Regions from separate parts of the Enterocloster sp. HCN-30185 genome, predicted to be linked through region 1. Evidence: riboswitches for the same ligand, from Rfam matches in the RefSeq annotation. Region 1 holds a riboswitch; each other region holds the start of a gene.
What was found. Region 1 has a riboswitch for thiamine pyrophosphate ahead of thiD (bifunctional hydroxymethylpyrimidine kinase/phosphomethylpyrimidine kinase). Riboswitches for the same ligand answer to the same signal wherever they lie in the genome.
Positions count from the first base shown of each region.

Region 1 (7,105 bases):
GGAGCTTTTTTTCTCTCCGGCTGTTCATGGCATCACAGAGATTCTTCAAATGTTCATCACTTTCCCACAGGCTGACGGTTCGGTAGCAGCCTTCTGCCTCCAGATCCAATTCATTTCTTCCTGCCTTTACAGCCTCATTTACTGCCAAAATCGTTTTTTCCCGATCCACATCATTTCCCTGTACTGCGGGAACAATGGAAAATGGCTTTCCTTCCTCATAGGGTGAAATCGAAGCATCCTTTGTAACTGTAACAGCGCTGCTGTTTAATACGGAAAGTGCTTCAATGGCCTGATCCAGCTTTTCCTGGCTGTAGGAGGGAACAAGCGCTGCCTGATGTGAATTGTCTACCGAGGGGCCGGATTGCCTCCCCCCTTCGTTCTGAGCCTTCAGGATAGCATCCAGATCATCTGTCAACGCAACCTGATAATCAATTGCTTCTCCCCGGATCACCTCCCTGCTCCCGTCCTTTTTTATGACAGAAAGCTCGTATTCGCCGGCATAAAATCCCTGGATCCGTTCTCTGGCCTCCTCCGGTGTGAGTCCTCCCACACCTACGCTGTTGATCCTGGTACCGTCCACAAACCGCGAAGCGTCTTCCTGAGCTCCCGGGGAAGAAACGGCAAAAAAAGCAGACAAAGAAACGGCTGCCAGAAAAAGAGCAGTTTTATTTTTACACATAAAAACATCCTTTCTGATATAAAATCTCATATTTTATTCTAGCATACTTTTCCTTCTGTGCATCTTACAATTGCCTACAATTTTTATTAAAAAATGTAAAAGAGACCCCCCTTCCCGAAAGATCTCCTTTGAACTTGATCAGTCAATGACCTTAATGCTGTCGATCACCGGCTGATTATCCTTTGCAACTGTACCATTATTATCCTCTACCTGAGTATCCTTACAGATTGCGTCCACAACCTCCATACCATCGGTTACATAGCCAAAGCAGGCGTATTCACCGTCCAGGAACGTACTGTCCTCATGTACAATAAAAAACTGGGAGCTTGCACTGTCCTTCATCTGGGAACGTGCCATGGAAATGGCGCCTCTTGTGTGAGATAAGTCATTCTCTACACCATTGGAGGAAAATTCGCCTTTGATTTCCCGTTCTGATCCTCCCATACCATTTCCCATGGGATCTCCTCCCTGAATCATAAATCCGCTGATGATCCGATGGAAGGTAAGTCCGTCATAAAATCCCTGTTCTGCCAGATCCATGAAATTTGCCACTGTGATCGGGGCGCTGTCTCCGTTCAGCTCTACGAAAATGGTGCCGTAATCCTTTACATTGATCTCTATATGGTGCTTTCCGGCTGCAGCCTGCAGATCCAGACTCTCCTTATGACCTGCTGTACTCTTTTCATCTGCCTGGGCTGTTCCGTCTTCCGCTGCTGTCTCTTTCTCAGACTCTGCTGCTGTTTCTGCCTTTGTGGTTTCTACCTCTGAAGAAGCCGCTGCTGTCTCCTTTGCTGTTTCCTTTGCATCTGATGTACTGCCGCATCCGGCCATAAATACTGCTGCTGTCACTGCGGCCAGACAGACTGTCATCCATTTTTTCATCCTGTATTCCTTCCTTTCCCGTCCGTTCATCTGCCCCTTTTTTCTGATAAGAGGCAGCCAGATCATTGTACCATTCCGGATATCCACAAGTAAAGGACTTTATAAAAATATCACAGTTTAGTCACAATTTGCCTAAAGCACTGTGCTTAATATTCTCCCCTGACAGCAAAGCCGTGATCCATGGGGCCGCTTCCCCTTCCCAGATCAAGCTGTGCTTCCAGGGCAGCAGAAAGATACCGCTTCGCCTGAGCGACTGCAGCCTCCAGTTCCATTCCCTTTGCCAGGTTGGAAGCAATGGCGCTGGACAGGGTACAGCCGGTACCATGGGTATTGGGATTGTTGATCCTTTTTCCGTAAAGCCAGATTCCATGGCCCATTCTGTATAAATAATCATTGGCATCATTGATCCGGTGCCCTCCCTTTAAGAGTACACTGCAGCCATATGTCTGTGAAATGATCCTGGCCGCTGTTTCCATGTCCTCTTCAGACCGGATTTCACAGCCGGAAAGCACCTCTGCCTCCGGTATATTGGGCGTCGCCAAAGCTGCCAGAGGCAGCAGCCGCTCTTTCAGCATCTCCACCGCATCTTCTCCTATGAGTCTGGCTCCGCTGGTGGCTACCATCACCGGATCTGCTACAATATGTTCCGCCTGATAAAAGCTCAGGCGCTCTGCGATCACCTTGATCAGCTGTGCAGAAGATACCATGCCGATTTTTACCGCATCCGGCCGTATATCCGTAAATACTGCATCCAGCTGCTTCTCCAGAAATTCCGGCGCCACCTCCATGATAGCGCTTACACCGGTTGTATTCTGTGCTGTGAGAGCCGTGATGGCGCTCATTCCATATACTCCATTTGCCAGCATAGTCTTTAAATCCGCCTGGATTCCTGCTCCTCCGCTGCTGTCGCTGCCTGCTATCGTCAATACCGTTTTCATTTGAATCTCCTTTCTGTTTACAAAAAGGGAACGATCAAGACTCACAGCGATAAAACATACTTCGGCTGCCATAAAAACGAATCTCGCAAGCAGGATTCTCCGCCTGCGGCGGGTCGCATCAGCGACATAATCCCACCCCGGCAGGTGCACTCTCTCTTTAAAAGCTTCCCTACGTTGGCATTATCCAAATCAGGTTCACGGGTCTAAGCGCTGTCAGCTTACTCTCAGCCCGCTTGCGCGAGCTCCCCTTTTTATATTACTTTTTATTATAATCCTTCTGTCCTAAAAAGCAAGAGGGATAACCGGCCTTAAACCAGTTATCCCTCTCTCATATCACATCATTTCAGCAGTCAGCGGAGAGTTTTCCAAATCCTCCTAAACTATTTTATCCGCAACAGCTTCCCAGAATCTCTGTTAAACCATTTTTACTGCCGGTATGACAGCGGATCACATTTGTTTAAACTTCTTCTATTTCCGAAAGATTTTGCATACTTTGCAAACTGATTGCTATCGTAGACATATTATGGAACATTGCAGTAGTCGTAGGCTGTATCATTCCTCCCACTCCTAAAAGAATGAGTAATGTGTTAATACCCACTATTTCTTTATAGTTCCTGTTTATTCTTCTCATCAATGCCTGACTGAGATACTTCAATCGCACAATCTGATATAAATTATCAGCCGGAATCGTAATGTCTGCAATTTCTCTGGCAAGTTCTGACCCATCGCTGACTGCAATCCCTGCGTCCGCCGCTGAAAGTGCCGGAGAATCGTTGATCCCGTCGCCTACCATGAGTACCTTCTTTCCTTTGGATTTTTCCTTCTCAATAAACATGGCTTTGTCTTCCGGCAATACCTCTGAGTAGTACTCATCAACACCTGCCTTTCGGGCAATGAACGCTGCTGTACGCTCATTGTCTCCCGTCATCATAACAACCTTCTGAAATCCTGCCTCTTTCAATGCTCTCACTACGCTCGCGCTTTCCTCCCGCAACGGATCTTCAATACAGATCACTGCTGCAAGAACTCCGTCTATCGCCAGATATAAATGAGAGTATTCTTCCGGGAGGCTTTCAAACTGTTTCTGATATTCCTTCGGAACAGTACATTTTTCATCATCGAAAATAAAATGTGCACTGCCTATAAAGACACGTTTTCCCTCTATACTGGAAGAAATACCATGAGCTACAATATACTCCACTTTCGAGTGCATTTCCTCATGTTCAAGTCCTGCTTTTTTTGCCGCAGATACTACTGCCTTCGCCATAGAGTGCGGAAAATGCTCTTCCAGACAGGCCGCTATACGAAGCAGTTCATTTTCACCTGCTTCACAAAATGGAACAATCATTTTCACGGTAGGCATAGCTTTTGTAAGCGTGCCTGTTTTGTCCAGTACGATCGTTTCCGCTTCTGCAACCGCTTCTAAAAATTTTCCGCCCTTTACCGTAATATCATAAGAGCCTGCCTGACGAATTGCAGACAATACCGCAATCGGCATTGTGAGTTTTAACGCACAGGAAAAATCTACCATAAGCACAGCTAAAGCCTTCGTGATATTTCGCGTAAAGAGCCATGTAAGAGCTGTTCCTGCGAAGGTCACCGGAACTAATCGATCTGCAAGTCGTTCTGCTTTTCCTTCCAACGAAGATTTCAGCTTTTCAGACTCCTCGATCATCTCAACAATCTTCTCATACCGAGAAGAACCCCCGGCTTTTTTTACAGTAAAAGTAAGTTCCCCTTCTTCCAGAACGCTTCCGGCATATACATATCCTCCTGCCTTTTTCAAAACCGGGAGCGGTTCACCGGTCAGAGAAGACTGATTTACCATTCCTTCGCCTTCGCATACCACCCCGTCAAAAGGAATAACATTCCCCATGTGAACTACGATATTATCCCCTTCTTTGATTTTTCTGGAATCAACAAGTACTTCCTGTTCTTCACTTTTCAGCCAAACCTTCGACACATTCAAAGACATACTGCGTGCCAGATCTCCTACCGATTTCTTATGTGTCCACTCCTCCAAGGTCTCTCCAACTCCCAACAGGAACATAACGGAAGCAGCCGTATTAAAATCACCTCGCAAAACAGAAATGCCAATAGCTGATGCATCCAACACTGCGACTTCCAGCTTCCGCCTTGCAAGACTCTTCCAGCCTTCTTTTAAATAATGTACAGCCTTCCATAAAACTACTGCTTTTCTGACCGGATATGGCAGAAAAATTTTACCGGCATAATGAAAAAGAACTTTACCAATCAGTTTCTCCTGATAAATATCATTCAACTGTCTTCCAGAATTTGTTAACACTTCATCCGGAACTTTTACAGACGTATATCGGAATTTTCTTAAAGCCTGAATCAACAGCTCTCGTTTTCCTGAAAAGCAAACGCAGGCATCGGCCGTCCTTCTATAAACCTTTGCCTGCGTGACATATTCCAGCGTATCCAAATAATACAGTAATGTATCGGCCTCTTTATAAGACATTTGTTTCTGTTCCATATGAATACGGATTCTTCCCGGAATCTCATGCTTTATAGTGAATTTCAATTACGCTTCCTCTGTTTCAGGATCAGCATGATCCTCTACTGTATCTTCCTGTACAGAGGCAGCTTCTTCCGCGGCGCGCCTCTCATTGATCTGCTTTGCTTCTGCCAGGATATCTTCTGCATTTTCCTGAACGGTCTCAGCGGTCTTCATCACACAATCTCTTGCTCGAAGAACTGCTGCTGTTCCTTCCACATATACTTTTTTCACATCCTTACTGGAAAGGATTTTCACACCTGCCGTTCCAAATAATACTCCGCCTGCAAACAATGCAAGGTTCTTTAATTTTAAACTATCCATAAATATCCTCCATTTCTGTCTTGTGCGATTTTATTTGTGTTTTTTTCCGGTATAGAATAACATGACGAGACAAACAATCATTGCCCATGCCCATAACCTATGCTGTTTCATTCTGTCACCTCTTCTCTGGTTTGTTATTATATTCTCTCATATATATACAGTCAAAGTATTTTTCTTTTAATGAAATATTTTCTCAACAAATGGCGTGCCGCAATCATATCACCGTATTTGTATTACCTTATACCCCGCCTGCTCAACCGCTTTCTGGAGCTGCATATCTTCTACCTCTTTTTCCATAGATACAACTGCCGTTTTTTTCTTCAGATTCACTTTTGCAGATACCCCTTCCAAACGGTTCAATGCGTTTTCAACCCGATTTTTGCACTGTTCACAGGTCATGCCTTCGATCTGTACCCTCTTCTGACCTATGATATTTTTCAATTTTTTCTTTTTGTCCTGATTTGCGAAGAACCGCCACAGCATCCTCCCTGCCCCTTAAAGTGCTTTGTGCCGGAACGGATTCCTGTAAATACCAGAATCAAAAGTACAGCAATTATAATCTCATTTACCATTTTCCCACGTTCCTTTCTCCATATATACTTTCAGTTTATCAAAACTTTCATCCGACAAGATATACTCCAGCATACTGGCCTCTTTTTCTGCCTGCTGTTGATCAACTCCCGCCTCTACCAGGATTTTTAGAAAAAAAGAGTGTCTGGCAAGTATTTTGTCCGCCAATGCATTTTCTTCAATCCTCTCCTTTCCATACTGGATCTCATACATTTTGTTTCTTCGAATCGCCCCTATATCTTCCAGCGACCTGACCATTCTATAGACTGTCGCTATTCCGATCGCAGGGTCTTTTTTTATCGCTTTATAATAAATTTCTTTACAGCAGACACATTCTTCTTCCAAAATAATATCCAGAAGAATTTTCCTTTGTGCCGTAATACGGCCTCCACACGCTCTTAACTTACGGAAAATTGTTTCTTTTTCCATTTGTGTCCTGGAAAAATCCGGATTTTCATTTTTCTGGCAGCTTTTCACAGACCTCACTCCATTTCCTGTGTTTTATATAAAAGGCCCACACCTTTTCCAAAGTGCGGGCTTTCCCTGAAATTTCCTATTTTTCTGCACTATGGCATCCGCAGCTGCACACTGTATGTCCTTCTTTTCCCGAACATTTTCCTGCAGATGGGCAGCCTATACATTTAACGCCTCTCTTCTTTGCTTTCCATATATAAACAGCCGCAGCGCCTATAATCAACAGCAGGATACCTGTTACCAACAAATCTGCCATACGTCGCTATCCTTTCTTTTTTATGCGTGGAGACGATACTCGGCGCTGAAAGCTTTCTCATTTCTCTGGATCAGCACAAGCAATGCCCCGGCAAATGCAGCCACTGCGATCAGTCCCGGAACAAAACCGTTTCCAAGGGTTCCTGTTGTTATCAGCGTACCTACCTGATATACGAAAAATGCAACTGTATAACCGGTAGCTAACTGCAATGCAATTCCTCCCCACAGCCATCTTTTATCCTGCATTTCAGAATTCATCGCACCAAGGGCTGCAAAACAAGGCGGCGTGAAAAGATTAAACATCAGATAAGCAAGTGCCGCGACTTTCGTAAGTCCCATAACCATTGCCACTTCATTTGCTCCGCCAACTAACGCCAGCTCATCCGTATCAATAAAATTCGTAAGTCCATAAACAACTGCCAGGGTGCCGACCACGTTCTCTTTTGCAATAAAACCTGTGATTGC
Region 1 covers NZ_JBBKBT010000020.1:16,441-23,545, forward strand. The annotation lists gene WKT10_RS14925 (L,D-transpeptidase family protein) at 1-679, opposite strand, end outside; gene WKT10_RS14930 (peptidylprolyl isomerase) at 818-1,561, opposite strand; gene thiD (bifunctional hydroxymethylpyrimidine kinase/phosphomethylpyrimidine kinase) at 1,708-2,499, opposite strand; TPP riboswitch at 2,648-2,758, opposite strand; gene WKT10_RS14940 (heavy metal translocating P-type ATPase) at 2,957-5,044, opposite strand; gene WKT10_RS14945 (DUF6110 family protein) at 5,045-5,341, opposite strand; gene WKT10_RS14950 (heavy-metal-associated domain-containing protein) at 5,561-5,782, opposite strand; gene WKT10_RS14955 (transcriptional repressor) at 5,903-6,340, opposite strand; gene WKT10_RS16075 (FeoB-associated Cys-rich membrane protein) at 6,465-6,641, opposite strand; gene feoB (ferrous iron transport protein B) at 6,662-7,105, opposite strand, start outside.

Region 2 (7,105 bases), on a different contig from region 1:
CTCTACACGGTCGCGGATCCAGTCATTGTAAATAATATGGTAGCTTCCGACCAGGCCTGCCAGATTAAAAGTCTTGCTGGGCGCATAGAGAGCCACGGTCCGCTGGCGGGCATCCTCGCTGACGCTCTGTGTGGGGATATGCTTATGGCCCAGAGTGATGATATCCGACCAGATTTCATCTGATACAACAAATACATTGTGCCTCTTAAAAATCTCCATAGCACGTTCGATCTCATCCCGTGTCCACACCCGTCCGACCGGATTATAGGGGGAACAGAAAACAGCTGCATGGATCTTATATTCCACAATCTTTTTCTCCATGTCCTCATAATCCATGCGCCATACATTTTCCTCATCCAGATACAGGGGAGAGTGGACAGCGCGGTATCCGTTATTGGCAAGAGATTTAGTAAAGCCGATATAGGTAGGAGAATTTAAAAGCACATGATCCCCTTTGGAGCAAAATACATTTAAGGCGCTGAGAAGACCGCCCAGCACACCGTTTTCATATCCAATATGCTTCTTTTCCAGATCCCTTACCCCGTTTCTCCTTTCCTGCCACCGGATAATTGCATTAAAATAATCATCGGACGGAGAAAAGTATCCAAACGCCGGATGTCCGATGCGTTCAGCCATAGCCTCCTGGACTGTAGGTACAGTAGGAAAATTCATATCCGCTACCCACATGGGGATGATATCAAAGCCTTCTTTTGGAGGATCCGGTGCGAACCCCGGCATTGTGCCAAGTCCGTCAACTGCAATGGCATCTTTTCCATGACGTTCCATAATGCTTGTAAAATCGTACTTCATCTGTTCTCCTCCTTTTGTCCGGTATTGTCTCCCCATACAAATCTGCGGAAATTCCGCTTAATTGCTTTTGCAAGCACATTCATCTCCACTCCCCGGAGCCGGGATACTTCCCGTAAGGTCTGCTCCAGAGAACTGCGGACTGTAAGTTCAGGCAGAGCTGTATGGAACTGTGACTCCATTATACCATGCTTTTCTCCTTCCTCCCAGGCCCATTTCACAGCCCCAAGACCATCTGTTTCTATGAGAAGCCGATCCTCAGGCACCTGTCTGGCTGCCTCCTGAACCGCCGGATTCCACACCACATCCGGCCCGATAGAGACATAGCAGTCCTGATCCAGATACTCCTCCAGATGCTGTCCGCAGGAATACCAGTGAACCAGATAACGGTTAGGATATCTTCGCAGGATCCCGGCAATCTCAGCCTCCTGCTCCTTGGTGTGAAGAACCGCTGGTTTACGCTTTTTGACGGCAAAATCCAGCTGACATTCAAACGCCTCTTTCTGTACGTTAAGAGGTACGTCACACCACAACGTGTCCAGACCGATTTCCCCCATGACCGGCCATTCTTCCATAAAGGGAAACATTTCCTCTGCCCGATACTTATCGCTGTTCCACGGATGAAGCCCTGCGGCAGGAATGATGACCGGATGCACCTCAAAACGATTAAACAGCCGTTTTAATTGCTCCGCCTCTTTTGGGCTTCCCGCACATATCACAGAAGGGATTCCATCCCGAATGCGTTCCCGGATCTCCTCTTCTGTCCCTATATGAGCGTGGGCATCGATCAGACCATCCCCTTCTTCCCAAAACCTGCCTGCCTCTGTCACATATTGTTCTGCTGTGCTGTTTTCTCCTATTTTCACGTTCTGTCTCCCATAATCTCTCTGTAAATCCTGCGGCGCAGTTCCCCCTGACTGTAAAGCCAGTCCCGGCTCCGGTTCTTTTCTGCAATCTCTATCTCGCTTCCGATCCTGCCGCTGCCGGGATCTAAGATCAGGATCCGATCGGATAGATAGATGGCCTCGTCCATATCGTGAGTCACCAGAAGAACGGTGCGGTTTAATCTGGCTCGGACTCCCAGAAGCCAGTCCTGCATCTCTCCTCTGGTGATCACATCCAGCGCCCCAAATGGTTCGTCCAGAAGCAGGATATCCGCACGGCACAAAAGAGTTCTTAAAAATGCGGCTCTCTGGCGCATTCCCCCGGACAAGGCAGAAGGGTATTCATTTTCATAGCCTTCCAGACCAAAAGCCCCCATCTGTGACAGGGCCTCTTTTTTTACCTGCTCCTGCCCTCCATGGATCCTGCCGTAAAGACACACATTTTCCAAAATGGTTTTCCATGGAAATAAAAGGTCGTTCTGGGGCATATATGCAAAATGCTCCGTAATCCCCCGGATTTCCTGTCCATCTGTCAGGATATGGCCTTTTTCAGGAGCGATCACCCCGGTAAGAAGCTTTAAAAGGGTAGATTTGCCGCAGCCGGAGGGCCCTAAAAGGCTTACAAACTCTCCTTCCCGGATGGAAAATTCCAGACCGTCAAATATCTTTTTGTTTTCATAGCTGAATGTAAGACCGGAAATCTCTAATTTCATTGTATCTGCAGGGAAATGCTCCTGCCCCTCCTTTTTATGGTCTGTCCTGTTTTATCATCCGCCGCATTTTTATTGGGGAAGAAATTCATTGGTATAACACTGATCTGCCGGGATATCCTCTTCAATTACGCCATATTCCACCAGAAAATCCGTGTAATTATCCCATACAGAATCCTTCATTTCGCCCCAGCGTTTTGTATCCTCCATGTATTTGCCTGCCAGATATTCCTGTGACATGGTAAGCATTTCCAGAGAATAATCCGGTGCATATTTATGAAGGATCTCTGCGCTTTCCTTCGGATGTTCGATTGCATACCGATATCCCTTTGCAGTAGCCTCCAGGAATTTCTTCGTCATTTCCGGCTTATTTTTCAGCGTATCCTCACTGGCGATAATAACAGGGGTATAGTAATCCAGACGCTTGTCCAGCTGACGCAGCTCCATATAGTTGATAGGAAAATCATTCAGCCGGCATTTTATATTGTCCCATCCCTCAAAAAACCACATAACGTCAACCTTATCCTTCAGCGCCTCAAAGCCGGAGCCGTCTGAAATCACCATATCCAGCTTTGAAAAATCCCCTCCGTCCTTTGCCATCACTGCCTTTAACACGGCCTCCTCTCCCGGACCGCCCCAGCCTGCATAGGTTTTTCCCTCAAAATCCTTCGGAGAATGGATATCCTTATCCCCATAGGTCACAAAGCCTGAGGTATTGTGCTGGATCAAAGCTGCAACCGCTTTAACCGGAAGAGGATCGGCCGAGGTTCGGGCTATGGTCACATCCTCCTGATAGCTGATGCCGAAATCTCCCTTTCCCACAGCAATCAGCGTAGCTGTGGCTCCCTCTGTAGGCTCCACGATACTCACATCCATTCCGGCCTCTTTGTAATACCCCTGATCCAGAGCCACATACATTCCTGTGTGGTTGGTATTGGCAACATAATCCAGAATTACCGTAACATTCTCGGGGCTCTCTCCTTCTGCCGCCTTCTCAGAAGCAGTGTCTGCACAGCCGGACAATCCTGCTGCAACTGCTGCAGCCAAAATCCCTACCGCTATCTTTCTCACAAATATTCCATAGTTTCCCATCTCTTATTTCCTCCTCTTTCTTTCATAGGGAAGGCAGATCCGCCCAAGCAGACGCACAGCCCCATTCACGCACAGGCTGAGACCAATGATCACAGCCACACAGGCAAAAACCTTGTCCAGCATATATCCGTTTTTTACCCGCAGCAGATAATATCCAAGTCCCTGCTGGGAACCAATCCACTCTCCTACCACAGCCCCGCTGATACTGTAAGTTGCAGCCACCTTAAGACCGGACAACAGCGCAGGAAGGGCAGCAGGAATTTTTACCAGACGGTACGCTCCCCATTTTCCCGCACCATAGGAACGTACCAGGTGAACGTATTCCTCATCCACACGGGACAGGCCGTCTGAAAAGCTCACCGCCACAGGAAAAAAGCACATCAAAACCACGGTAAGAATCTTCGGGCCGGAACCAAAGCCCATGTAGATGATCAAAATCGGGGCAAGTACGATCATGGGTACGGTCTGAGTAACGACCAAAAGAGGGTATATGCCTCTTTGCACTGCCGGAAACCGGTCCATAAGGATTCCCAGGGCCAGTGCCAAAATCAGAGAGATCAGAATACCAGCCAGTGCCTCCAATACCGTCACGGCCCCATGGGAAGCCAGAACCGGCCATTCTTCTCCCAAAGCAGCAGCTATGGCTGTAGGTGCGGGAAGAATATAGAGAGGGATATGAAACAGCCTTACCGCCAGCTCCCACAGGAGTAAAATCACCAGAATATAACCCGCCGGAGCCATCCGGCTGCTTACCTGCTTCATGTTCAATCTTATCCTCCTTATATGTTAAAAGGCCTCCATCCCGCAGGACAGAGGCCAAAAGCATTCATATACTCTGTATTTCCCTACGTTGGCATTATCCAAATCAGGTTATGGGTCGAAATTACAATTTCCTCTCAGCCTGTATACAGGCTCCCCTGTTGTCTTATTCCTCTGCCGCGGCATTTACCTCCGGCAGCAGCATGTAATTGTTGTCGCGGTCCGAGTCGTCGATCATGGCGTCCAGCTCCTTTAACAGATAACTGTCCGGCATATTTCTCTCCCACCAGCGGTAGCCCTTGGAACTTCTTATACCCTTTGCATCGATGCGGCGTCCGGCATAATAATCAATATAAACGGAAGCATACACCTCTGCCATGGAATGCTCCACGTCATTTCCCAGATTCTTTACAACACCCCGGATCTGGTCAATGATCAGCTTCTGGATATAGCGCTCCGACCAACCCTCAAAATCCAGAAGATCCGGATTCTGGCTTCCGGTACGCGCCGCCCAGGCCGATACATCCACTGCCTTTGTGCTGTATTCCATACTGCCGTCCCGCTTCCATTCCAGAAGCGCATACTGACAGGGCGGTATGCTGAGTGCGTCCGTGACAATCTCCATGATTCCGTATGAATCATCTGCCGCTCCCGGTTCTGCCTTATGCTTGCGGATCCGCTGAACATGAAGGTGGCCGCTTAAGTACAGCGGCAGTTCATACTTCTGGAACAGCTCGATCACATCGCCATTGTTGTTCATGGCACACTGGGTCGTGTACATCCGGCTCTGAGCCAGAAGATTGTGGTGGCCGATGGGAAGAACGTTCATCCCATCTTCCTTTGCCTTTTTAAGCTGTTCATCTGCCCACCGGAGCGTTTCCACCTTAAGCTGCCCTTCTACCATATTCTTAGGCTCATACTGGCAGGTATCCAGCATCAGGAGACGATTTCTCTCATCCAGCTGATAGACATAGCTCAAAGAAGCATCATCCCGGCTGATAGCCTGGTCGTAGCCGTACATATGGTAAATATTGTAAAATTCTTCCGGCGTCACCGGATCTGTCTCTGCCTTTTCCTCACCGAAATACACGGCTGCATGGGGATTGTTGATATCATGGTTTCCGGGAACAATAAGTACCGGAATCCCGGCGTCCTGTACCCGCATAAGCCCTCTGGCCAGCTCCTCATGGTTTATCTTTTCCCCATTCATGGTGATATCGCCGCTTAAAACCAGAGCCGAGGGATGTTCCTCTATGACCTGATCCATAAATGCTTCTAAAAGCTCCGGCAGATATTCCACCACCTTGCCGTCTCCCCGCTCCACAAAAAGCTGAAAGGCGGCTCCGCCGTCATCTGCCTGGGCGCTCTGATAGTGAAGATCGGTCGCAAGGATCAGCCTGGGCGGCTCATAGGGAACCTCCTCCGGAACAGAAGGAAAAATCTGGGGAAGCTCCTGCTTCCATCCATAGTATCCTTCTTCCCTCTCTACGGGAACATCGCTTTCCTCTTCCTCCGAACCCGTCTCTGCTATGTCCTCTTTCGTTTCCTCTTCCTCTGCAAAATCGATTTCCGGTTCTGTATGGTCTGTGCTTTCCTCAGCCACAGTCCCTGAGGGTGCATTGTTTTCTGTCATTTCCTTTAAAAGGTGCAGTACCCCGAGGCATACCATGATAACCATGGCACACATCAGGGCACTTATGATCCAGGTTTTCTGTTTCATCCGTTATATCCTGCTTTCCATTTCCGAACCGGGGCTAAATAATCCCCAGCTCCTTCATGGCATACGCAATCCCGTCCTCCTCTACTGTCTTTGTAACAAAGGAAGCATAGGGCTCCAGCACCGGGCTGTGATGGCCCATAAGGACACAGTTGGAAGCATATCGGAACATGGACAGGTCATTGCTGCTGTCTCCGAACACATAGGCGTCTTCCAGGGAAATGCCGCAGTGCTTTAACACCTGGTCAATAGCGGTTGCCTTTGAATGACCTCTTGGCACACATTCATAAAAGCCATTTCCCCGGTCAATGATCTCCATGTCCTTCATTCGTCCAAAAAGTTCTTTGGGACGGCTGTTTTCATCGGATCCAAGATAAATCTTGTCAAACACATAGCCTTCATCCTCCCAGTCATGGGGAATGACACAGCCGCCCGCCCGGATCGCATTCTTAAGCTCCTCAACTCTTGGGATGCGGGAAGGCGTTTTATGCATATAGCACCCTTCTGTTCCCTCCAGGATGCCGTCCAGGCCGCACGCATCAATATCGCGCTTCATCTGAAGCCCCCGTTCATAGGGAATCGCGTGGCGGTAGAGAATCTGATCTTGAACTACCACACAGGTGCCGCAGCCGCAGAGAAAGCCGTCTGCCTCTACCTCAGAGCGGATCTGAGACAGGTGGCAGTACACGCGGCCCGTATTGATAAATACAAGATGGCCTCTGCGTCTGGCTTCCTTAAGGGCTTCCTTTGCGCTCTCAGGAATCTGCCGCGTCTTTTCAGAAAGAAGGGTTCCGTCTATGTCAAAAAATAATGCCTTCATTTTATTCATCATCCCTGAATACAATGGTATTTGTTTCCTCGTCCATGCTGTCTACAATCGCAAGAGACTCCAGACGGATCCCCTCGGAACGGATCAGATCTCCGCCTACCTGGAAGCCCTTTTCGATTACAATACCGGCTCCTACCAACTCGGCTCCGGAATCTCTTACCAGTGCGATCAGTCCCTCCAGCGCCTTGCCATTTGCCAGGAAATCATCGATAATAAGAACCTTATCGCCTTTTCCTAAAAATTCCTTTGCCACAATGATATCGTACACCCTGCCATGGGTAAAAGATTCTACCTTGGTGGTGTGAAC
Region 2 covers NZ_JBBKBT010000003.1:174,960-182,064, forward strand. The annotation lists gene WKT10_RS04855 (MalY/PatB family protein) at 1-810, opposite strand, end outside; gene WKT10_RS04860 (TatD family hydrolase) at 807-1,673, opposite strand; gene WKT10_RS04865 (ABC transporter ATP-binding protein) at 1,670-2,404, opposite strand; gene WKT10_RS04870 (ABC transporter substrate-binding protein) at 2,474-3,493, opposite strand; gene WKT10_RS04875 (ABC transporter permease) at 3,497-4,255, opposite strand; TPP riboswitch at 4,319-4,422, opposite strand; gene WKT10_RS04880 (metallophosphoesterase) at 4,419-5,972, opposite strand; gene WKT10_RS04885 (HAD family hydrolase) at 6,007-6,813, opposite strand; gene WKT10_RS04890 (xanthine phosphoribosyltransferase) at 6,791-7,105, opposite strand, start outside.
Region 2: linked by a shared signal. The riboswitch ahead of WKT10_RS04875 (ABC transporter permease) and the one ahead of thiD (bifunctional hydroxymethylpyrimidine kinase/phosphomethylpyrimidine kinase) in region 1 are both predicted to bind thiamine pyrophosphate.

Region 3 (7,105 bases), on a different contig from region 1:
GTATAGGTTCATTTTTATTTTCAGGTAAAAAATACTTAAAAGCCATATCCAGTCACTTTATGATCAAGATATAAAGAAAGCACCCACTCCAAAGTGGATGCTCCAAAGCAACGGTTATATATTCATTCTTACGAGCAATGCCTCCCCCACTCCCCAACCATCTCTCTCATCTGTCTGACCGTTCCTTCAATATCCTCTGCCCCAAAGATCCCGGACACTACAGCCGCTCCGGCTGCCCCGCTGCCTTTAAGCTTTCCAATATTTTCCAGGCAGATCCCCCCGATTGCCACAACCGGGATGGAAACGGATCTGCAGATCTCTCCCAACCGCTCCATAGTCATAGGAAGGGCGTCGGCTTTGGTGGAGGTGCCGAATACGGCTCCACTTCCCAAATAATCTGCTCCCTGCTCCTGAGCTTTCAGGGCCTGCTCCACTGTTTTCGCTGTAACGCCCAGAATCTTATCCGGCCCAAGGAGCGCTCTGGCCTGTGCGGCATCCATGTCATTCTGGCCCACATGGACGCCGTCAGCACCGCACAGAAGAGCCAGCTTTATATTATCATCAATGATCAGAGGGACCTTGTACCGCTCCGTGAGAGCCCGCAGGCTTCGAGCCTCCTCCAGATAATCCTGCACCGTATCATTCGTCAGGCCCTTTTCCCTCATCTGCACCATGGTAGCTCCGCCCTTTAACGCAGCCTCTACCTGCTCGCACAAGCTCATTTTCCCGGTCCAGGCTCGGTCTGTCACTGCGTAAACCATAAGCTGCCTTCTGTCAAATTTCATATCTGATTTCCCTCATTCTCTCTTAAATCACTCATCAAAAATGCTTACAATTTCTCCGTCTAAAATCCGGTTCATATTTTTCACTGCACAGAAATTGCCGCACATGGAACAGGTATCCTCTTTTTCCGGCTTTGCAGATGCCCGGTAATTTCTGGCCTTTTCCGGATCAATGGAAAGCTCAAAGGTCTTTTCCCAGTCCAGCTTCTTTCTGGCAAGACTCATCTGGCGATCCCAGTCCGCAGCGCCTTTGATTCCCTTTGCAATATCCGCCGCATGGGCTGCGATTCTGGAAGCGATGATTCCCTCCTTTACATCATTCAGATCCGGAAGCCGCAGGTGCTCCGCCGGCGTCACATAGCACAAAAAGGAAGCTCCGCTTGAGGCTGCAATCGCCCCGCCGATGGCCGCAGTAATATGGTCATATCCGGGAGCCACATCCGTTACCAGAGGACCCAGCACATAGAAGGGAGCGCCCTTGCAGATGGTCTGCTGGATCTTCATATTGGCCTCAATCTGGTTTAAGGGCATATGGCCCGGCCCCTCAACGATTACCTGTACATCCTTTTCCCAGGCCCGGCGGGTCAGTTCTCCAAGCGTTACCAGTTCTTCAATCTGTGAAATGTCTGTGGCATCGTCAATGCATCCCGGGCGGCAGGCATCTCCCAGGCTGATGGTTACATCATGCTCCCGACAGATTTCCAGAATCCGGTCATAATGCTCATAAAACGGATTTTCCTTTCCCGTCATCTCCATCCAGGCAAAAATAATGGAACCGCCCCTGGATACAATATTCATCAGGCGCTTATTTTCCTTAAAGCGCTGTGCGGTCCTGCGGTTGATTCCTACATGGATGGTCATAAAATCCACTCCGTCCTCAGCGTGCATTTCCACAATCTTCAGCCATTCCTCTGTGGTAATATCCTTTAATGGCTTATGATAATAAACCACTGCGTCATAAATCGGCACTGTTCCTATGATCGCCGGGCACTCTGCTGTAAGCTTTCTCCTGAACTTCTGCGTATCGCCCCAGGAGCTTAAATCCATAATAGATTCAGCGCCCATTCCAACTGCATAGTTTACCTTTTCAAGCTCCATATCCAGATCCTTGCAGTCTCTGGAGGTTCCCAAGTTCACATTGATCTTAGTCCTTAGCATAGAACCGATTCCATTAGGATCCAGACAGCGATGATTCTTATTGGCAGGAATTGCCGCCTTTCCCTCTGCTACCAGAGCCATGAGCTCATTTACCTCAAAATGCTCCTTCTCTGCCACCTTTCTCAGTTCCTCTGTCACAATGCCCTTTCTGGCGGCATCCATCTGTGTGGTGTATTCCATCTTTCTTCCTCCTTGTATTCTGTGCCTGAAGCACGTTTTCGCTTCCCAAAGAGGCTGCCGGACGGGTCTGTATGCCAAAATCTAAAAAACCTGCTTCCCGCAATTTCTCCGGATCCCTGCAATACAAAAGGCCCGCCCCATAAGGAACGGACCGTGTATACACTCCCATGAACCAATGTTCACATCCAGCCGAAATATTTCCCTACGTTGGCATTACCCAAATCAGGTACGATAGGTCGAAGTTCGATTACTCCCTCTCAGCCTGCTCCACAAGCTCCCTGTTGTATCTCAGCATATCACTGGAAGACGGGATATGTCAAGCGATTTCCATTTCTTTTAAAACTCCCCCTGCTTATTCCAATATTCTCCCATCTGTGGAAATGGTTACTACCCGCCAGGGAATAAATCTGCCGCTTATCTGCAAAGCCTTTTTTACAGCCTGCTCAATTCCTCCGCAGCAAGGCACCTCCATACGGACAACCGTCACGCTTTTAATGTTATTATTTGCCAAAATCTCCGTCAGCTTTTCACTGTAATCCCCCGCATCCAGCTTGGGACAGCCGATCAGCGTAACATGGTTTCGGATAAACTCATTATGAAAATTTCCATAAGCATAAGCCGTACAGTCCGCTGCCACCAGAAGGTTCGCATTCTCAAAATAAGGAGCATTCACCGGAGCCAGCTTAATCTGTACCGGCCACTGTGACAGCTGGCTGTGAACCGAAACAACTGGCTCACTGCATGCATTACGTTCCCTCTGAATACTCTTTGACTGCATTCCCGGACAGCCACAGGGAAGCGGCTCAAAGGATGTCTTTTTCTTAGCCGCCAAAACAGCCGCCTCATCATATGCCGGAGCCTCTCTCTCCTCAAACCCAATGGCATCTGCCGGACACGCAGGCAGGCAGTCTCCCAGTCCGTCACAGTAATCCTCACGGGTCAGCTTCGCCTTGCCGTCTATCATCTCTATCGCACCTTCATGGCAGGCAGCCGCACAGGCTCCGCAGCCATTACACTTCTCTTCGTCAATCTTAATAATCTTTCTAATCATAATCCGCTCTCCTTTTTTAATTCTTCCATATGCCCTCACAGCAAACCTCCCTGTCTGCTAATGATACCGCCATTGTAATACATCTCTAAGAATAATTCCGTTGTTTCTGCAACAAAACACAAGTTTTCTTCCCACAGCACCAAAAAATGCAGAACCCCTGTCACATCCACAGGCATTCTGCATCCTACATTTCTCAGATCCGTCCTCCGCAGACCGGACAGTAATTATAATCCTCATCTGTTTCAAACCCGCATCTCATACACTTTTTATGAGGCTTTTTAGAGCCCTCCTGCCAGGTTTTGGCGTACCGTCCCGCCTGCACCAGACGCAGGTCTGCCTCTGCAATATCAGGGTTTTCCCCTCTCAAAACAGCCTTGCCCACAACCGGATCCAGTTCATAAACCGCCTCACAGCAGTCCATCTTCACATAATAACGCCGGTTCCATTTAAACAGCGGAATAAAGAAAAAGCTAAAATACATATACGTCATGATCACCTGATACCGCCCATGGCTCCCACAGCTCCCGCAAAGCCGCACAAGCCCCTCACTCAATATCTTCTGTCCCTGGCTCACGCCTCCAATAAATATCACCAATTCCACCTCCCACATCTCTGTGTCAACTCTACCATCATACCCCCATCCCTCACTCCCGTCAATCCCCATACATTTCTATCCCCAAAATCTCACTCCCGCCATCCCTTCCGCCGTCTCCCATTCAGGCTATCAGGGCGACTTTGGAGGCCATAAGAAAATATTAGAGGATACAATTTTTCGTTAAAAGCCATATCAAACCTGTCTGAGCGCAGCGAGTTTTTGATATGGCTTTTGCATTTAGAAAAATTGCATCCTCTTAGATTTTCTTATGGCCGGAAACCGGAGCCCTGAGAGCCTGAACGGGAGGCCCACACGACTCTTAAACCATATACCCCCCCTTCATAGGAGACACCGCGTGTTCGGAATAAATCTTTAACACGCCCTTTGTATACTTCGGAGCCTTGGGCTTCCATGCCGCACGGCGTTCTGCCAGAACCTTATCTACCTCTTCCTTCGTCATCTCCTGACCGTGGATTCCCACGATTTCCAGAACACGCTCTGGAATATCAATGCGGATCAGATCCCCTTCCTCTACCAGGGCAATGGGGCCTCCATCTGCGGCCTCAGGAGACACATGGCCGATAGCCGGTCCCTTGGAAGCGCCGGAGAAGCGTCCGTCTGTAATCAGAGCAATGGTCTTTCCAAGCTCCGGATCAGAAGAAATGGCCTCTGTGGTATAGAACATCTCAGGCATACCGGAGCCCTTTGGTCCCTCATAGCGGATAAATACCGCATCACCCGGCCGGATCTTGTGGGACAGCACTGCTGCAATGGCATCTTCCTCACAGTCGAATGGTCTTGCCTTTAATACAGCCTTAAACATTTCCTTCGGTACCGCAGAATGCTTTACAACAGAGCCCTCCGGAGCCAGGTTTCCTCTTAAAATTGCCACCGTTCCGTCGGTGCCGATGGGCTCGTCAAAGGTACGGATCACATCGGTGCGCTTTAAGTCCCATTTCTTTAAATAGCTCTCGCACTTGTCATAGAAACCGTTTTTCTTTAAGTCCTCCAGATTTTCGCCCAGAGTCTTTCCTGTAACGGTCATCACATCCAGGTGGAGCATGGACTTGATCTCCTCCATCACTGCAGGAACGCCGCCTGCATAGTAGAAGAACTGTGCCGGCCACTTGCCTGCGGGGCGAATATCCAGAAGGTAATGAGCCCCCCGATGCATCCGGTCAAAGGTATCTGCATCAATCTCGATACCCAGCTCATGGGCCATGGCCGGAATATGGAGCAGGGAATTGGTGGAGCCGGAGATGGCAGCATGTACCATAATGGCATTTTCAAAGGCCTTTTCTGTTACAATGTCGCTGACCTTGATTCCCTTCTTTACAAGCTCCATTACCTGTTTTCCTGCCTTGTAGGCCATTTCCTTTAAGTCCTCGCAGGTAGCGGGCATCAGGGCAGAACCTGGGAGCATCAGACCCAGAGCCTCAGCCATGATCTGCATGGTGGAAGCGGTTCCCATAAAGGAGCAGGCTCCGCAGGAAGGGCAGGCGTGGTGCTTATAATAGGTAAGCTTTTCATCTGTAATCTCTCCTCTCTGGCACATGGCAGAATACATACCGATCTGCTCCAGTGTTAAGAGATCAGGGCCTGCATCCATCACGCCTCCGGTGATCACGATAGAAGGCATATCCAATCTTGCCAGTCCCATCAGGCATGCAGGTACGGACTTGTCGCAGCTGGCAATAAATACGCCGCCGTCAAAGCCGGTGGAATTTCCATGGATCTCGATCATATTTGCGATCATATCGCGGTGAGCCAGAGAATAGTTGATGCCGTCATGTCCCTGGGCAATGCCGTCACAGATATCCGTTGTATAATATCTGGCGCCTCTTGCTCCTGCGTCGGTGATTCCTCTCATGGCTTCCTCTACAAACTGATCCAGATGGGCGCTTCCCGGATGGCTGTCCCCGAAGGTGCTCTCTACCAGGATCTGGGGCTTATCCAGATCCTCCACCGTCCATCCCATACCAATCTTTAAGGGATCATTTTCCGGCGCAAGTGCTCTTACTCTCTGACTGTTCAATTCCTTCATGTTGGTTCCTCCTTCTTTCTATAACAATTTCGTTTCATAATCATCAGATGTTTTCTCTTTTAATCATATCATTTCATAAATATAATTACAAGTCATCAGACTACTATTCTACTTTTTGCCAAAAACTCGGATGTTTTTTTAGGTATGATACACAAAAAGCCCAGATATTTCGCTTTATCCAGGCTCCTGTCAAACATATAATGTAATTTTTACGGTAAAATCATCTGATATCTTACCCTGTTACTCCTTGTGATTTTTTTCTTTTTCCTCCCGGATCAGCTTCAGGATCATATTCCGGTTGTAGGTCATATGCATCATCATGGCGGTTTTTGCTCCAATGGGATCCCGATCGGAAATGGCGTCCACAATGGCTCTGTGCGTCATAACGGTTTCCTTTGTAAGCCGTTGGTGGGTCACATTTACAAACATCATTACTGCCGTATCAATAATGGGGATCAGCTGCTCCACTACCTTATTACCGGAGCACCGGGCCACGCTGGTATGAAAGGCAATATCATCCTGAATGTACATATCTCCTGAAGCGATCCGTTCCTCTACCCGTTCGCAGCAGCAGCGCAGCTCCAAAATTGCTTCCTCTGTAGCATTTAATGCCGCCATTTCTGCAATACCAGGCTCCAGGATCAGCCGCACATTGACCAGATCCAGCGCCAGCGCCATCTTATCCTCTGCTCCGCTTAAACCCAGAGGATCCAGATCGGAAGGCGTTGTATTTACCACATAAGTGCCGGATCCCCGGCGCACCTCTAAAATCCCCTGGGAAACCAAAAGCTTTACCGCTTCCCGGATGGTGCTGCGCCCCACGTCAAATTTTTCTCCCAGCTCAAACTCATTTGGAAGTTTGGAACCCGGTTCAAGAGGCGTCTCCAAAATATAGTGATAAATCTGCTCCTGAACCTGCTCTGCCAGAAGCTTACTTTTAATATTGGAAAATCCTCCCATTTTCATCTCCTTTGTTCCCTGATATCCGCAGTTACCGAAACGCCTTAAGCACTGTCTTAAGCAGCACTCTGGGATGCTTCCAGTACGGTGTCACAGGAATCACCTTCCGGCGCACATCCATCAGGCTGTATACAGCCATTCTGGCGGCCCGTACCGAATATTCCTCTGTAAACGCCGTATCCTCCGGTATTTCCACAAACTGTCCGATCATGGCAAAATTTCCGGAACCTGCCGGAATGACTTTCGGGCGGTCTGTATATTTCCTTGGAGCAAGAGCCGCGTCTGCATAAGGCATCCGGCAGGGGATCACATTGATCACCGTATCCATCAGCTCC
Region 3 covers NZ_JBBKBT010000003.1:266,125-273,229, forward strand. The annotation lists gene thiE (thiamine phosphate synthase) at 129-785, opposite strand; gene thiC (phosphomethylpyrimidine synthase ThiC) at 813-2,120, opposite strand; TPP riboswitch at 2,302-2,411, opposite strand; gene WKT10_RS05285 (ATP-binding protein) at 2,473-3,171, opposite strand; gene WKT10_RS05290 (zinc ribbon domain-containing protein) at 3,365-3,763, opposite strand; gene ilvD (dihydroxy-acid dehydratase) at 4,086-5,810, opposite strand; gene WKT10_RS05300 (FadR/GntR family transcriptional regulator) at 6,051-6,770, opposite strand; gene WKT10_RS05305 (oleate hydratase) at 6,802-7,105, opposite strand, start outside.
Region 3: linked by a shared signal. The riboswitch ahead of thiC (phosphomethylpyrimidine synthase ThiC) and the one ahead of thiD (bifunctional hydroxymethylpyrimidine kinase/phosphomethylpyrimidine kinase) in region 1 are both predicted to bind thiamine pyrophosphate.